3 regions of the Billgrantia hypersalina genome follow, and region 1 is predicted to be linked to each of the others. Evidence: predicted binding sites of a transcription regulator. Region 1 holds the regulator's gene; each other region holds the start of a gene.

Region 1 (5,783 bases):
TGGCCATCGAGAAGCGATTAGGCTCGAATGACAGCAGTATACCAGTCCGCTGCCAGGGGAAGTGTTTCCCCGCGGCGGGAAGCGATCAGTACGCAAACCGGTACGGCCGGTGAACGAGGGAGATGAACATGAGCAAGGCTTTCGATGCCGCCGCCCAGCAAGCCCTGCTGGAATCGCGTGCCGAGCAGGCGCTGGCCCTGGCCCGACACCTGGGAGCCGATGCCTGTGAGGTGGGGGCCAGCGTCGATCAGGGGATAGGCATCAGTGTGCGCGAAGGGGAGGTGGAGTCCGTCGAGCTCTCCCGCGACCAGGGGGTTGCCGTCACGGTTTACTTGCGTGGACATAAGGGCAGCGCATCTTCCACCGATGCTGGGGAAGCCTCGATCCGTGAGGTCGTGGAAAAGGCCATGGCCATTGCGTTGTACACCGGTGAGGATCCCGCTGCAGGATTGGCCGACCCGGAGCTGATGGCGACCGAGCTGCCCGATCTCGATGTGCACCACCCCTGGCCACTCTCTACCGAGCAGGCTATTGAGCTGGCGCTGGCCTGTGAGGCGGCCGGTTTGGCCGAGCCTGGTATCCGACAATCCGAGGGAGGTTCGCTCTCCAGTGGCGAAGGCGTCCGGGTCTATGCCAACAGCCATGGCTTTCTGGGCAGCCAGCGCGGCAGCCGCCACTCGCTCTCCTGCATGCTGATCGCCGAGGACGAGAACGGCATGCAGCGCGACTATGACTACACCAGCGCGCGCAACCCCAGCGACCTGCGGGACGCCGAGGCGGTGGGAAAGAGTGCTGCCGAGCGCACCCTGAGTCGTCTGGGAGCGCGTCGCCCGGCCACGGGGCGCCTGCCGGTGATGTTCGATGCCAGCGTGGCCAGCGGCCTCGTCGGTCACTTGATGAGCGCCATCGCCGGAGGATCGCTCTATCGCCAGGCCTCGTTTCTCTGCGACCGGCTGGGCGAGCCGCTGTTTCCCGGCTGGTTCAGCCTGGGAGAGCGGCCCATGGAACGCGGTGCCATGGCCAGCTCGCCGTTCGATGGGGACGGTGTGCAAACCCGTGACAACGTCTTCATCGAAGATGGCCGGTTGTCCAGTTACATGCTCTCGGCCTACAGTGCGCGTCGCCTCGGCATGCAGACTACCGCCAACGCGGGTGGCGCGCGCAACCTGCGCATCATGGCGCCGTTGCGTTCACGTGAAGCGTTACTCGCCAGGATGGGGCGTGGCGTGCTGGTCACCGAGCTGATGGGGCAGGGGGTCAATGGCGTGACGGGCGACTATTCGCGTGGTGCCGCCGGCTTCTGGGTCGAAAACGGCCAGATACAATATCCGGTCGAGGAATTTACCATCGCGGGTAACCTCGAGGCGATGTTCCAGGGGCTGCAGGCCGTAGGCAACGACATTGATACTCGCGGCAGCATCCATACCGGCAGCTGGCTGATCGACGAAATGACCGTGGCCGGCAGCTGAACCGGATATGCCTTACCGCAGAATCGGCGGGAATGAGCGAGCGATGGACAGGCGAAGCCCGATGAGCAAGCGGAATTTAGGGAACCTAAACGAGCATTGCGAAGCGGGCTTCAGCGCTGCATGGCCGAATGGCAGCCATTCCTCTATTTCCTAATAATCCTCTTCGAAGCGGGCGTCGAACAGGGCTTCAATGGCCTCCAGCGCCGCTTCGGCCTCCTCTCCCTCGGCGCTGACCTCCAGCTCGGTGCCGCACGGGGCGCCCAGCATCAGCAGTGCCATTATATTGCTGGCATCGGCCTGTTGCGGCCCGCGGCTGACGATGACACGTGCATCGAAGGGCTGACAGCACTGCACCAGCTTGGTGGCAGCGCGGGCGTGAAGGCCGCGTTTGTTATTCAGCGTCAGCTTGCGGCTGGGCACGCTCAGAATCCTTGCGTTCAGACGATGGGCCGGTCAGCTCCTGCGCTGAGGTAAACGGAGTATGGATGCCGAGTTCACGATGGCGCAGCCGCACGTCAGGCTGCTGACGTGCCAGGTGATGCGCCAGGCGCTCGGCCAGGTACACCGAGCGGTGCTGACCCCCGGTACAACCGATGGCAACGGTCAGGTAGCTGCGGTGAGTGTCGCGATACGCCGGCAGCCAGCGGTCGACCCAGGCGGTTATGTCGTCGAGCATTTGATGAACCAGGGGATACTGCTCCAGAAACGCCACGATGCTGGGCTCCCGCCCGGTAGCCGAGCGCAGTCGCGGGTCCCAGTACGGATTGGGCAGGCAACGGGCATCGAACACGATATCGGCATCGAGTGGCACGCCGCCCTTGAAACCGAACGATTCCACCGTCAGGGTCAGCTGATCGGCACGGTGGCTGGCCACCTGCTCGGTAATGCGGCCGCGCAGGTCGTGGACCGACAGCCGCGATGTGTCGATGACCAGATCCGCCAGGTTACGTATGTCGCTCAGCGTGGTGTCTTCCGACTCGATGGCTTCGTTCAGGGTCATGTCCCGGCCGCGAGTCAGCGGGTGGCGGCGACGGGTGGCGGAATAGCGCTCGAGCAGAATGCGGGCATCGGTGGTCAGATAGATGACCTGGCAGTCGACCTGCTTGTTGCGCAGTTCCTCCAGCAGACGTGGAAAGCGCTCCAGGGCGTGAGGCAGATTGCGGGCATCGATGCTCACGGCAATCGAGTTCTGGATCGAGGGTGCATGGCGCAGTTCCTCGACAAGAGAGCCGAGCAGCATCGCCGGCAGATTATCGATGGCGTAGTAACCGATGTCCTCGAGCGCTTGCAGTGCGATCGACTTACCGGAGCCTGAACGGCCGCTGATGATCACAAGCTGCATGGCGTTTCTCCTGATCAGGGGCTGGCCGAGCGGCGTCTAGGGAGGAGGGGTCAGGCCGAAGAGTGTCGTCGAATGGCCTCGATGAGGCCCTGGTGAAGTTCACGCTGGCTTTTGCACTTGCGCAGCCGCGCACGTGTTTCGGAATCGTTCATTACGCTGGCAACCTGACTCAGCAGCGACAGATGCGTGTCGTCGGCTTCCTCGGGTACCAGCAGCACGAAGACCAGGTCCACCGGCTCGCCGTCGATGGCATCGAAGTCGATGGGCTCGGCCAGCTTGAGGAAGGCGGCTACCGGGCTATGGCAGTGAGGGTTGCGCGCATGCGGAATAGCCACGCCATTGCCGATGCCGGTGCTACCCAACCGCTCGCGACCGATCAACCTGCCGAAGACCTCCTGGCTGTCGAGGCTCGGGGTGTTCTGCGCAATGAAAGTGCTGAAGAACTCCAGCACCCGCTTTTTGCTGCCCCCGGGAACGTCGAACAGGGCACGCTCCGGGGGCAGGATGGTTTCCAGTGTCATGGCGTCTCAGCGAATGCCGGCGCCCTGGGCGCGGGCCTGGGCCTTTTCCTTGTGTTTGACCAATTGGCGGTCGAGCTTGTCGGTCAGCGCATCGATGGCGGCGTACATGTCGGGATCGGAAGCTTCGGCGTGCAGATCGGCACCGGCGGCGTGCAGCGTACAGGCGGCCTGTTGGCGCTCCTTCTCGATGGAGAGGGTGACCTGAACATTGGTGATATTGTCGTAATGTCGCTGGACGCGGTTCAGCTTTTCGCTCACATAGTCACGCAGCGAATCGGTCAGCTCAACATGATGGCCGGTGATGTTGACTTGCATGACAAGCTCCTTCGTCCTTCGTGTGGTAGTACGATTGTAACCCTTTTTGCCTCCCTGCAAACCCCTCCGAACGAAGGCCTTGCCCGGCGTCAACGCTTCGCTCTGGGCTCAGCGAAAACGCTTGCGTTCGCTCGAGGAAGGGATTCCCAGTGCTTCACGATACTTGGCAACGGTCCGGCGTGCCACCTGTATGCCATCGTCGGCCAGCAGTTCCACCAAGCGGCTGTCGGAGAGCGGCTTGCGTGGCGGTTCGTCGGCGATCAGCTTGCGAATTCGGGCGCGGATGGCCGTGCTTGAGTGAGCATCGCCGTCACCGTTGCCGCCGACCTGGCTGGAAAAGAAGTACTTCAACTCGAAGACGCCACGGGGCGTGTGGATGAACTTCTGTGTCGTCACCCGAGAGATCGTCGACTCGTGCATGTCGACCGCCTGGCCGATGTCCGCCAGCACCAGCGGTTTCATGGCTTCCTCGCCCTGTTCGAGGAAGTCGATCTGGCGTGCCATGATTTCGCGCCCGACGCGCAGCAGCGTATCGTTGCGGCTCGCCAGGCTCTTCATGAGCCAGCGTGCCTCCTGCAGGTGATCCTTGAGAAACTGGTTGTCCTGGCTCTTGTCCGCGCGCCGCACCAGGGCAACGTAGTCGGGCTGGATGCGCAGCCGCGGAAGCGCCTCTGCATTGAGCTCCACACGCCAGCCCGACTCATCGTGATAGGCGATCAGGTCCGGCGTGATGTAATTGCTGCCGACCTCGGCATAGGCGCTGCCCGGGCGCGGGTCCAGCGAGCGCACCAGGGCGATGACATCGTCGAGTGACTCGTCGTCAAGCCCCAGGCGGCGCTTGAGCAGGCGGCGATCATCGGCTGCCAGTGCCTCGAGGAATTGTCGAACCAGGCGCCGCGCCTGAGGTAGCAGAGGCGTATCGTCGGGCAGCGTGGCCAACTGCAACATCAGGCATTCGCGCAGGTCGCGAGCGAAGACGCCGGTAGGCTCGAACTGTTGCAGGCGCAGTAGTATCTGCTCGACTTCACGGGTCGGCAGCCCTTCGAGCCCCTGCTGGCGCAGCCCGTCGCGAATCTCCTCCAGCGGTTGGGCCAGATAGCCCGTGCCGTCGACCGCATCGATCAGGCTTTCAGCGATCTGGCGCTGGCGTTCGTTCAGATCGGTCATCGCCAATTGCCAGATCAGGTGGCCGGCGAGTGTCTGCCCCGACGCCTGGCGTTCGAAATCCGGTCCTTCACCGCTACTGCCTGAGTTCATGGCATGATCGGGATAGGTATCCGTCCAGTCGCTGTCGGTAGACAGTTCGCTGGGGATTTCACTGGCCCAGTCGTCGCTCTCGGCTTGGCCGACCGCTTGTTCGCCAAAGCCGTCGTCAAGCTCCAGCATGGGATTGGACTCGAGCGCCTGCTGTATCTCCTGACGCAGGTCGAGTGTCGAGAGCTGCAGCAGGGCGATAGCCTGCTGCAGTTGCGGTGTCATGGTCAGCTGGGTGCCGACCCGTAGTTGCAAGGATGCTTTCATGGCCATGAGGATAACGGGCTCATCTGCCGGGGAAGCTCTACCCTAGACCGCCGGGCGATGACTTGCAAGGATAAGCTCTGCAATAAGCATGCCATCGGCAATATTCATGCCTTTACAGTATATGCGCTTGCCGATCAAGAGGTTGCTCAGAGAAAAAGTGGCTATAGCCGAAAATCTTCACCCAGGTACACCTCCCGCACCCGCCGGTTGGCCAGAATGGCCTCGGCGTCCCCGTCGGCAATGATCTGGCCGTCGCCGACGATATAGGCGGAATCACAGATGTCGAGTGTCTCGCGTACGTTGTGGTCGGTGATCAGTACACCGATATTGCGAGCCTTGAGCTGTCGTATGATGCTCTTGATCTCGCCAACCGAGATCGGATCGACCCCGGCGAAGGGTTCATCGAGCAGGATGAACGCCGGCTCGGTTGCCAACGCTCTGGCGATCTCGACCCGTCGTCTCTCGCCGCCCGACAAGCTCATGCCCAGGTTGTCGCGGATGTGAGTGACGTGGAAGTCTTCCAGCAGCTGCTCGAGTCTCGCATGCCGGCCTCGGCGATCCAGGTCCCTGCGTGTTTCCAGAATGGCCATGATGTTGTCGGCTACCGACAGCTTG
Region 2 (5,783 bases), on a different contig from region 1:
TCGAGCCACAGCTCAAACGGAGGACATACATGTCAGCCAAGACTCTCGCCCTGATCGAAGAACACGATGTGAAGTGGGTGGACCTGCGCTTCACCGACACGCGGGGCAAGGAACAGCACGTCACCATTCCGGCCCGTGACGTGGACGAGGAATTCTTCGAGAACGGCCAGATGTTCGACGGCTCCTCGATTTCCGGCTGGAAGGGCATCAACGAGTCCGACATGATCCTGCGTCCGGAAGACGGCACCGCCTTCCTCGACCCGTTCACCGAGGACGCCACCCTGGTGCTGCGCTGCGACATCATCGAGCCGGCCACCATGCAGGGCTACGAGCGCGACCCGCGATCCATCGCCAAGCGCGCCGAGGCCTACCTGCAGTCCACTGGCCTGGGCGATACCGCCTTCTTCGGACCCGAGCCCGAGTTCTTCATCTTCGACGAGGTGCACTGGAAGGCCGATATCGAAGGTGCCATGTACAAGATCACCTCCGAAGAGGGCGCCTGGTCCACCGACCGTCAGGTCGAGGGCGGCAACCTGGCGCACCGTCCGCGCGTCAAGGGCGGCTACTTCCCGGTGCCCCCGGTCGACAGCTTCCATGACATCCGTGGCGCCATGTGCAACACCCTGGAAGCCATCGGCCAGACCGTCGAGGTGCACCACCACGAGGTGGCCAACGCCGGCCAGAACGAGATCGGCGTGAAGTTCAACACGCTGGTGAAGAAGGCCGACGAAGTTCAGGAAATGAAGTACGTGATCCACAACGTGGCTCACGCCTACGGCAAGACCGCGACCTTCATGCCCAAGCCGCTGGTCGGCGACAACGGCAGCGGCATGCACGTGCACCAGTCGTTCTGGAAGGATGGCCAGAACCAGTTCGCCGGCGACCAGTACGCTGGGCTGTCTGAAATGGCCCTCTACTACATTGGTGGCGTGATCAAGCACGCTCGTGCCCTGAACGCCTTTGCCAACGCTTCCACCAACTCCTACAAGCGTCTGGTGCCGGGCTTCGAGGCGCCGGTCATGCTGGCCTACAGCGCGCGCAACCGCTCGGCCTCCATCCGCATCCCGTACACCGCGAGCCCCAAGGGCAAGCGCGTCGAGCTTCGCTTCCCCGACCCGACCGCCAACCCCTACCTGTGCTTCGCCGCCATGCTGATGGCCGGTATCGACGGCATCAAGAACAAGATCCACCCCGGCGATGCGATGGATAAGAACCTCTACGACCTGCCGCCGGAAGAGGGCAAGAAGGTGCCGACCGTGGCGCATAGCCTGGACCAGGCCCTGGAGGCGTTGGATAAGGACCGCGCCTTCCTCACCGAGGGCGGCGTGTTCACCGACGACATGATCGATGCCTACATCGAGCTGAAGATGGAAGACGTCGAGCGGATCCGCATGACCACGCATCCGATCGAGTTCGATATGTACTACAGCTGCTAAGCTGTCGCGTCCGGCGGCATGGCCGCTGGCTCGCCACGAGGGGCTCCGCATCGCGGAGCCCCTTTTTTGTCGTACACTGAGTGGCGAAGTGGCGGGGGTTAGACGTTCATAGGCACATCGGCCGACCGGGAGCGGAGCTGCGCGGTTCGCCGGCGAAGGGGAGAGTCCTCATGGGCAAGGCGATCGTGCTGTCTCTACTGAGCCTGGCGCTGGTGCACGAGGCGCTGGCCACGACGATCTATCGCACCACCGACGCGCAGGGCAACGTGATCTTCACCGATGACCCCGAGCGCGGCGGCGAGCCGGTCGAGCTGGCGCCGCTGACGGTGATCCCTTCGCGGGATGAGGGTCGGCGGAGCGAGCCGCCGCGGGCCGAGGGTGTGACGCCCCGGGCCAGCGAGTCGCCGGGCCAGCCTTTCATGCCCTACGATACCTTCCGCATCCAGTCGCCGCCGCACGGGGCGGATCTTCCCGCGAGCTATGCCGGCAACCTGCAGGTGGAGCTGGATATCGAGCCGCCGCTACGCCCCGACCACCGGGTACGGTTGCTCGTCGACGGCCGCGTGAGCCAGACCGCCATGCATACCCGGGCCTTCATGCTCACCAACCTCGAGCGTGGTGAATATGAACTCCAGGCCGAGTTGCTCGATGCGCAGGGGCAGATACGCCATCGTACCGCGCCGGTATCCCTCTATGTGCAGCGGGCCGATGCCACGCTTGCGCCCGGTAGCGATGGCTGAGCCTCGTACCGCCAACATTCCTCCCATTCCCTTCAACTCCCTCTCCCGCGCGTTGCACCGAAGCGGAGAGGGTGCATGCCTTCCGATATAGCACTTGTTCTGCTAATGCACCATTATGGTGCGCAATGATACGGTGTGTCCGCCCCGAAACGGCGCCATGCTGCGCCAGATAGGGTTGGCGCGCTTCTTGCTTTGTGATGTGGAGCCCGGGGAAGGTGCAGCGATGGCGAGGGTCGTCGATGCGCCTGCACGAGGCAGGCGCTGCGCCGTGCCCCCTCGCCATTTACCAAGGGAAGGTCGTAAATGTATCGACGCCTGATGGAACACCTCACCACGGCCGTTATCCTGCTGGACGACGAGCTGCGGTTGCGTTGGATGAACCCGGCTGCCGAGGCTTTGCTGGCGATCAGCCTGGGTCGGGTGAAGGGGCTCAGCCTGGCCGCGCTGCTGGCCGAGGACGATGGCATGGTCGGGGTGTTGGCCAAGGCGCGCGATGACCAGCATCCCTTCACCCAGCGTGAAGTTCGGCTGACGCTGCTCGGCGCCACCCTGGTCACGGTCGATTATACGGTCACCCCGCTCTCATCGACGGAACTGCTGGTGGAGATGGAGCCGCGCGATCGGCTCCTGCGGATCTCGCGTGAAGAAGCCCTGCTCAACCGCCAGGAGGCGATCAAGGTCCTCTCGCGCGGGCTGGCCCACGAGGTCAAGAATCCGCTGGGCGGGATTCGCGGTGCCGCCCAGCTGCTGGAACGCGATCTCGACGACCCTGCCCTGCAGGAGTTCACGCGAATCATCGTCGAGGAGGTCGACCGGCTGCGCGACCTGGTCGACAGCATGTTGGGCCCCAACCAGGTGGCCCGCCATCAGCCGCTCAACATCCACAAGGTGCTGGAGCGGGTGCGCACCCTGCTGCTGGCCGAGACGCCTAGCGTGAAGATCGAGCGCGACTACGACCCCAGCCTGCCCGACTTCCCCGGCGACGAGGCCCAGATGATTCAGGCGGTGCTGAACGTGGCGCGCAACGCGGTGGAAGCGATGACCAGCGCCGACACCGAAGCCCCCTGCCTGATGATGCGCACGCGGGCGCGCCGCCAGTTCACCCTGGGGGCCGAGCGTCACCGTCTGGTCTGCGAGGTGGCGCTGATCGACAACGGCCCCGGCGTTCCCGAGAGTCTTCAGGAAACCCTTTTCTATCCCATGGTATCGGGGCGTGCCGAGGGCAGTGGACTGGGATTGTCCATTGCCCAGGGCATCCTGCATCAGCATCAGGGGCTCATCGAGTGCGAGTCCCGCCCCGGGCATACCGAATTCCGTTTGCTTATTCCGTTGGAGAGGCGTCATGACTGATGTCGCACGTGTCGCGGTGGTCGACGACGACCGCGCCATACGCTGGGTGCTGGAGCGCGCCCTGGCTCAGCCCGATCTCGAGGTCGAGTGCATCGACCGGGCCGACGTGGCGCTCAGCCGTTTGCTTGACGATCCCCCCGATGTGCTGGTGACCGATATCCGCATGCCGGGCATCGACGGCCTGGATCTCATGTCGCGGGTGCGGGACGTGCACCCCGACCTGCCGGTGATCGTGATGACCGCCCACTCCGATCTCGACAGCGCCGTGGCGTCCTATCAGGGCGGCGCCTTCGAGTACCTGCCCAAGCCGTTTGACGTCGACGAGGCGCTGGCCCTGGTGCGCCGAGCGGTGGCGCATGCCCGCGAGCGCAAGCGGCCGGTCAGCGTACCCGAGGGGCTCGATGCCGAGATCATCGGCGAGGCGCCGGCCATGCAGGAGGTCTTCCGCGCCATCGGCCGGCTGTCGCACTCGCACATCACGGTGCTGATCAACGGCGAGTCGGGGACAGGCAAGGAGCGGGTGGCTCGTGCCCTGCACCAGCACAGCCCGCGCTCCAGCCACCCCTTCATTGCCCTCAACATGGCGGCGATTCCCCGCGATCTGATCGAATCGGAGCTGTTCGGCCACGAGAAGGGTGCCTTCACCGGCGCCACGGCAAGCCGGCAGGGCCGCTTCGAGCAGGCCAACGGCGGCACGCTGTTCCTCGACGAGATCGGCGACATGCCCGCCGAGACCCAGACGCGACTGCTACGCGTGCTGGCCGACGGCGAGTTCTACCGGGTCGGCGGTCACACGCCGGTCAAGGTGGACGTGCGCATCATCGCCGCCACCCACCAGAACCTCGAGCGGCTGGTCGAGGACGGCCGCTTTCGCGAGGACCTGTTCCACCGCCTCAACGTGATCCGCGTCCATCTGCCCAAGCTGGCGGAGCGGCGCGAGGACATTCCACGCCTGGCACGCCACTTCCTTGCGGAGGCCGCCAAGGAGCTGTCCACCGACGTCAAGGTGCTGACCCAGGATGCCGAAACCCACCTGACTCGACTGCCCTGGCCGGGCAACGTTCGCCAGTTGGAGAACACCTGTCGCTGGCTGACGGTGATGGCCTCGGGGCGCGAGATCCTGGTCGAGGATCTGCCGCCGGAGCTGCGCCACGGCGAGGGCGGCGAGGCCTCCAGCGGCGACTGGCGTACCGCCTTCCGCGATTGGGCCGACCGTGCCCTGGCGGCAGGGCACACCCATCTGCTGGAAGAGGCCGTGCCGGACTTCGAGCGCATCCTGATCGAGACCGCGCTGAAGCACACCGGCGGGCGCAAGGGCGAGGCCGCCGAGCTGCTGGGCTGGGGGCGCAACACCCTGACCCGTAAGCTCAAGGTGCTGCTGCCGGCATTGGCCGACGGCGACTGAGCGGGGAGTCGTTCGACCCCGACAAGAAATCCATGCATTGAACGAAAGGCGCATGGCCGCGGAGCGAACCGGCTTCGTACAGTCGGGGAAAGTCCCTGCCCATGGCGGCCATCATGTCCGAAGCGATTCACGCCCCCCAGCGGGTGCATGTTACCGAAGTCGGCCCGCGCGACGGCCTGCAGAACGAGAAGGTCGTCCTCTCCACAGCGGACAAGGCCGCCCTGGTGCGGGCACTGGTCGCGGCCGGAGTCCGCGAGTTCGAGCTGACCTCCTTCGTCAGTCCACGGGCGGTGCCGGCCCTGGCCGATGCCGCGGAACTGGTCGAGGCTCTGCGCGACGTCAACGACGTCCACTTCTCGGCGCTGGTGCCGAACCTGCGCGGCGCCGAGCGGGCCCTGGCGGCCGGCATCGACTCGGTGGTGCTGTTCGTTTCGGCCTCGGAGAGCCATAACGCCAAGAACGTCAACGCCAGCGTTGCCGAGTCGCTGGCGAGCTTCGAGCAGGTGGCCCGGCGGCTCGAGGGCAGCGGCATCGAACTGCGCGGCGCCATTGCCACCTGCTTCGGCTGCCCCTTCGAAGGCGACGTCGACGTCGCCGCGGTGGGGCGCATCGCGCGTCACTTTGCCGATCTCGGCGCGCGCCATGTGTCGCTGGGCGATACCACCGGCATGGCCACGCCACCGCTGGTCAGCGAGCGTATCCAGCATCTGCGCGAGGTGGCACCCTCGCTTGCGCCTACCCTCCATTTCCACAATACCCGCGGCATCGGGCTGGCCAACGTCATGCAGGGGCTGGCGCTTGGCGTCGATCGCTACGAGAGTTCGATCGGCGGCCTGGGCGGCTGCCCCTTCG
Region 3 (5,783 bases), on a different contig from region 1:
CCACGCAGACCCGGCCCAGCTTGCTCGTCACGATCGCCCGACACAGCAGGTAGCCCAGCGCCAGCGCCGTGCCGGTGGCCAGGAACAGCCCCAGCCGGGTGTCGCTGCTGCGCAGGTTGAAGCCCAGGATCTCGCGGAAATCGGTCAACCCGTTGTTGCCGCCGAAGCCCATCTCGTTGCGAAAGAAGGCCAGCATCAGGGCGAAGGTCAGCGCCTGGGTGATGATCGACAGGTAGACGCCGGTGACACGCGAGCGGAACGCCAGGAAACCGAACACCAGCGCCAGCGCTCCAGGCACCAGCAGCACCATGAGAAAGGCGAACCCGGCCATGTCGAAGCCGTGCCAGTACCAGGGCAGGCTGTCCCAGTTGAGGAACACCATGAAGTCGGGCAGTACGGGATGGCCATAGACGCCTCGGTCACCGATCTGGCGCATCAGGTACATGCCCATGGCGTAGCCGCCCAGGGCGAAGAAGGCGCCATGACCCAGGCTGAGGATCCCCAGATAGCCCCACACCAGGTCCACCGCCACCGCCAGCAGCGCGTAGCTTAGGTATTTGCCGAACAAGTTAACGGTATAAGCACTGACATGAAGCGGATGACCTGCCGGCACGACCACGTGCAGCACCGTCACCAGCGTCATCACCGCCAGCAGTACACCGAGAAAGATCAGCGTCGAGCGTTCGCCGAACGGCCTCAATAGCCAGAATCGCGATTGCATTGTCAGCCCTCCGCTGCCCGGCCCTTCTGCGGAAAGAGTCCGCGCGGGCGCTTCTGAATGAACAGGATGATGAACACGAGCACGATGATCTTGGCCATCACGGCGCCGGCCCAGGGTTCCAGTACCTGGTTGATAACGCCCAGCGACAGTCCCGCCACCAGCGTGCCCCAGAGATTGCCCACGCCGCCGAACACCACCACCATGAAGGAGTCGATGATGTAGTTCTGGCCCAGGTTGGGGCCCACGTTGGTGAGCTGGCTGAGCGCCACGCCGGCCAGCCCCGCCACGCCGGAACCCAGGGCGAAGGTGAGAATGTCGACTCGCGTGGCGCGGATGCCCATCGAGCGTGCCATGGTCCGGTTCTGTGTCACCGCCCGCACCTCCAGGCCCAGCCGGGTACGGCGCATGATCAGCATCAAGGCGGCAAACACCACCAGGGCGAAGCCCAGCACGTACAAGCGATTGAGCGTCAACGACAAGGCGTCGTTGATGGCAATGGAACCGCTCATCCACTCCGGTGTGACCACGGTGCGGTTGAGCGGCGAGATGACGGTACGCACCAGTTGCTGAAGAATCAGGCTGATACCGAAGGTCGCCAGCAGGGTTTCGAGCGGCCGCCCCTTGAGGAACTGGATGACGCCTCGCTCGATGGCGATGCCGGCCAGCGCCGCCACGAGGAAGCCGGCGGGAATCGCCAGGATCAAGGCCAGCCCCGGCTGGCCGGGCAGCAGTTTCTGCATCGCCCAGGTGGTATAGGCACCGAGCATGATCAGCTCGCCGTGGGCCATGTTGATCACGCCCATCACGCCGAAGGTAATGGCCAGCCCGATGGCCGCCAGCACCAGCACCGAGCCGAGCGAGAGGCCGAAATAGAGCGTCTCGACCGCGCGATTCACCTTGAGCACCTGCTCGATGTCGGCCAGGGCGGCGCGTGCGGCATCGGCCACGACGGGATCATCGCCATTGGCGGCTCGATTGAGTGCCACCCGCACCCGTGGATGCAGACTACCGCGAAGATCCTGGACCGCTTCGACCTCGCCCTGTTCCAGACGATGGATAGCCAGGGCCTGAACCAGGCGATCACGCACCTCGGCATCCTCCTCGTCCTCGATCACCTCGGCCAGCGGTTCGGCCAGGTCGCTGTCAACCTCGCCCAGCAGTCGCTCTGCGGAAGCGCGGCGCAAGCCGGTATCGGCGGCGTAGAGATCGACCACGGCGATCGCGCTGCGCAACTGGTTGCGCAGCGCATTGTTGATGCCGATGCGATCCAGCTCGCGACGCGACATCTCGCCAAGCGCCTCGCCGGTCAGGGCGTCCTCTACCGGCCATTCGCGTCCGGTGTTGTCGAGCACCACCACGAAGCGACCGTCCTCGGTGCGCTGGAGGCGGCCGTCGAGCAGCGCCTGCAGCCAGTCGCGGGCACGGGGATCGTCGCTGCGAACGATGGCCTCGATGCCTTCGCCCTTGGCCGGAAAGGACGACACATCAAGTGCCTCCAGCAGTTCGATGGCCACGGCATCGCTCGCATCCGGCGCGGCCTGCGCTTTGGCGGACGTGGCAAGGGTCAGGCCGAGCGCAAGCGTCAGTGCCAGCGCGAGAACCCGCAGCCACGGGCCCATCGTCACGGGCGCGCGATCGCCGCTGCCGGCCCTCGCCCCGGCCGCCGTTGGCCCGGGCATGGGGGGGTATCTCATCGGAGCGTTCCTCGGAATCGTTAACCAGGCGTGCTCCCCCGCTGCTTTGCAGCGGGGGATGCGGGCTTACTCGGCCAGTGCCGCTTCGGCCTCTTCGGCGGCCGTGCTGCCACCGCAGCGACCGTTGGCCACGTTGAAGTTGCCGCACTCCATGGGCTTGCGCCAATCGGCTATCAGGTCGCGGGAGCCGGGCAGGTAGTCGGACCAGGCATCACCGGCCACGGTGGAGGGCGTCTGCCAAACGATGTCGAACTGACCGTTGTCCTGCACTTCCCCGATCAGCACCGGCTTGGTGATGTGGTGGTTGGGCATCATCGCCGCATAGCCCCCGGAGAGATTGGGCACGGTCACGCCGATGATGGCGTCCTTGACCGCGTCGACGTCGGTGGTACCCGCCTTGCGCACCGCCTCGGCCCACATGTTGAAGCCGATGTAGTGAGCTTCCATGGGGTCGTTGGTCACCGCCTCCTCGTCGCCGGCATAGTCGATCCAGGCATCGATGAAGTCGTAGTTGGCATCGCTGTCCACGCTCATGAAGTAGTTCCATGCCGCCAGGTGACCCACCAGCGGGTCGGTGTCGATGCCGGAGAGTTCCTGCTCGCCCACCGAGAAGGCAATGACCGGGATATCCGCCGCGTCGATGCCCTGGTTGGCCAACTCGCGGTAGAACGGCACGTTGGCATCGCCGTTGATGGTCGAGACCACCGCCGTCTTCTTGCCCTCGCTGCCAAATCGGCGCACCTCGGAGACGATGTTCTGCCAGTCGGAGTGACCGAACGGCGTGTAGTTGATCATGATGTCCTCGTCGGCAATGCCGTGCTCCTCCTTGAGGAAGGCTTCGAGGATGCGATTGGTGGTGCGCGGGTAAACGTAATCGGTGCCGAGCAGCGCGAAGCGCTCCACACCCACTTCGTTGATCAGGTACTCGACCGCCGGGATCGCCTGCTGGTTGGGTGCCGCACCGGTGTAGAAGACGTTCTCGGACGACTCCTCGCCCTCGTACTGCACCGGGTAGAAAAGCAGGCCGTTGAGCTCCTCGAACACCGGCAACACCGCCTTCCGCGATACCGAAGTCCAGTTGCCGAATACGACGTCCACCTCATGCTGCTCGAGCAGTTCGCGGGCGCGCTCGGCAAACAACGGCCAGTTGGAGGCCGGGTCGACCACCACCGCCTCAAGCTGACGACCGAGCAGGCCGCCCTGCGCGTTCTGCTGCTCGATCAGCATTTCGACAGTGTCCTTCAATGTCGATTCGCTGATCGCCATGGTGCCGGACAGCGAGTGAAGGATACCCACCTTGATGGGCTCCTCCTGGGCCAGCGCCTGGCCAGCGGCACCGAAGGCGAGCGCCGACACCAACGCGGTGGCCGCGGGACGAAGCGGGAAAGGCATGATGCGGGAAGCTTTCACATGAATCTCCTTGCGCCCTCCTGGGGGAGGGACTCGTTGTGATGGCAGGTGCTGCTTGGCAGCGATGCGCGATGCCACCAGACTTAGCAAGGTCCACGCCATGATGCGCCAAGCGGTAAAAATTACTTGATAGACCAGGGGTTGCCTTTAGCAAGAAGCGACGACTCATGTGCCTGACGCACCAGTCGGGTGCAGGCCAGCGTGCCCGACGCACCCGCCAACGAGAGCTTGGTGCATGGCATGCACCGGTTTGACGAGGCCACAACGCAACGGGGGCGTCGATCGCTCGACGCCCCCGCTGTTCGACAGGAATCCTGCTTCAGTCGCTTTCCGGACTGCCGGCTGTCGCCTCCTGCGCCACTCTCATCCGGCGGCGCAGGATGGGCCCGACAATATAAGGCAGGACCAACCCCAGGATCGCGAACACCCAAAGCCCGACGGCCAGGCCGCTGTGCCACAGGATGGTCCAGTCGCCATCGGAGATGTCCATGGCATGACGCAGGTTCTTCTCCATCTCCGGCCCCAGCAACAAGCCCAGGATGATCGGGACCAATGGGATCTCCAGCTTGCGCAGCACATAGCCGGCGACGCCGAAGGCCACCATGAAGTAGAGATCGAAGGTGGTGTTGCTGATCGAGTAGATGCCGACGAAAGCGATCATCGTCACGCTCGGCAGCAAGTACATCGGCGGTACCGAGAGCAGCTTGACGAAGATCCCCACCAGCGGGATGTTGAGCAGCAACAGCAGGAAGTTGCCGATCAGCAGCGCGGCGATCACGCCCCACACGATGTCCGCGTTCTGAGTGAACATCAGCGGGCCGGGGGTGATGTTGAGCGAGATCAGCAGCGCCAGCAGCACCGCCGTGGTGCCGCTGCCCGGTACGCCGAGTGTCAGCATGGGCACCAGGGCACCGCTCGAGGCGCCATTGTTGCCCGCCTCGGGGCCGGCCACGCCGCGCGGGTCGCCCTGCCCGAAGAAGCCCTTCTTGCCCACCACCTTCTTCTCGAGGGTGTAGCCGATGAAACTGCCAAGCGACGCCCCGGCCCCCGGCAGCACGCCGGCGATGAAACCGAGGATACCGCCACGCACGCTCGACGGCAGGATGCCCCGTATGTCGGCCCAGCTCAGCTTGAGCTTGTTGACGAACATCTTCTCCTTGCCGCCGCCGGCACGCTCCTCGATGAAGAAGAGCAGCTCCGAAATCGCGAACAGGCCGACGATGGCAATGATGAAGTCGAGCCCCTCGTAGAGTTCCATGGTGCCGAAGGTGTAGCGCTGCACACCGGTGGAGTCGATGCCCACGGTCGACACCATCAGCCCCAGGCAGGCCGCCACCACGGTCTTCATCGGGTTCTTGCCGGTGATGCCACCCAAGGTGGCAAAGGCGAGCAGGAACAGTGCGAAGTACTCGGCTGGCCCGAAGGTCAGGGCGAATTTTGCCAGCACCGGGGCCAGCAGAATCAGGCCCACGGTAGCGATCAGGCTGCCGATGAAGGAGGCGATGGCGGAGATCGCCAGCGCCTCGGCGGCCTTGCCCTTCTGGGCCATGGGATAGCCGTCGAGGCAGGTCATCATCGCCGGCTCGTCGCCGGGGATATTGAGCAGGATGGACGAGATCCGTCCGCCGTACATGGCCCCGGCGTAGACCGCCGTGAGCATGATCAGCGCCGTCTCCGGGGCGAGCCCCAGGGAAAAGGCCAGCGGAATCAGGATGGCCACGCCGTTCGCCGGCCCGAGGCCGGGCAGCGCGCCGATCAAGGTGCCGAGGAAGGCCCCCATCAGGGCGAACATCAAGTTATGAGGCGCGAGTGCCACCCCGAAGCCATCGATCAGAAAGCCGAGGGTTTCCATCAGCTCACCTCCAGGAACGAGAGCAGCCCCAACGGCAAGGACAGGTCAAGGGCAAAATTGAACAGCAGGAAGACCACCACGCCCGATACCGCCCCGACCAGGTAGG

Evidence for each region. Region 1 encodes sigma-54, which starts transcription at its own class of promoters, with help from an activator protein. Its sites were predicted from a motif close to TGGCACNNNNNTTGCTNT; they were not measured.
Region 2: the regulator sigma-54 is predicted to act here: its motif matches at 2,353-2,370, upstream of glnL (nitrogen regulation protein NR(II)).
Region 3: the regulator sigma-54 is predicted to act here: its motif matches at 3,909-3,926, upstream of urtA (urea ABC transporter substrate-binding protein).

Annotation. Positions count from the first base shown of each region.
Region 1 covers NZ_JBMIQI010000018.1:624,825-630,607, reverse strand. Annotated here, with positions in the region: gene pmbA (metalloprotease PmbA) at 129-1,469, shown strand; gene ACOJCM_RS17465 (HPr family phosphocarrier protein) at 1,620-1,889, opposite strand; gene rapZ (RNase adapter RapZ) at 1,861-2,811, opposite strand; gene ptsN (PTS IIA-like nitrogen regulatory protein PtsN) at 2,862-3,332, opposite strand; gene hpf (ribosome hibernation-promoting factor, HPF/YfiA family) at 3,339-3,647, opposite strand; gene ACOJCM_RS17445 (RNA polymerase factor sigma-54) at 3,756-5,174, opposite strand; gene lptB (LPS export ABC transporter ATP-binding protein) at 5,330-5,783, opposite strand, start outside.
Region 2 covers NZ_JBMIQI010000010.1:68,854-74,636, reverse strand. Annotated here, with positions in the region: gene glnA (glutamate--ammonia ligase) at 30-1,436, shown strand; gene ACOJCM_RS06960 (DUF4124 domain-containing protein) at 1,607-2,176, shown strand; gene glnL (nitrogen regulation protein NR(II)) at 2,480-3,526, shown strand; gene glnG (nitrogen regulation protein NR(I)) at 3,519-4,931, shown strand; gene ACOJCM_RS06945 (hydroxymethylglutaryl-CoA lyase) at 5,045-5,783, shown strand, end outside.
Region 3 covers NZ_JBMIQI010000003.1:34,682-40,464, forward strand. Annotated here, with positions in the region: gene urtC (urea ABC transporter permease subunit UrtC) at 1-721, opposite strand, end outside; gene urtB (urea ABC transporter permease subunit UrtB) at 724-2,340, opposite strand; gene urtA (urea ABC transporter substrate-binding protein) at 2,482-3,807, opposite strand; gene ACOJCM_RS01130 (tripartite tricarboxylate transporter permease) at 4,145-5,677, opposite strand; gene ACOJCM_RS01135 (tripartite tricarboxylate transporter TctB family protein) at 5,677-5,783, opposite strand, start outside.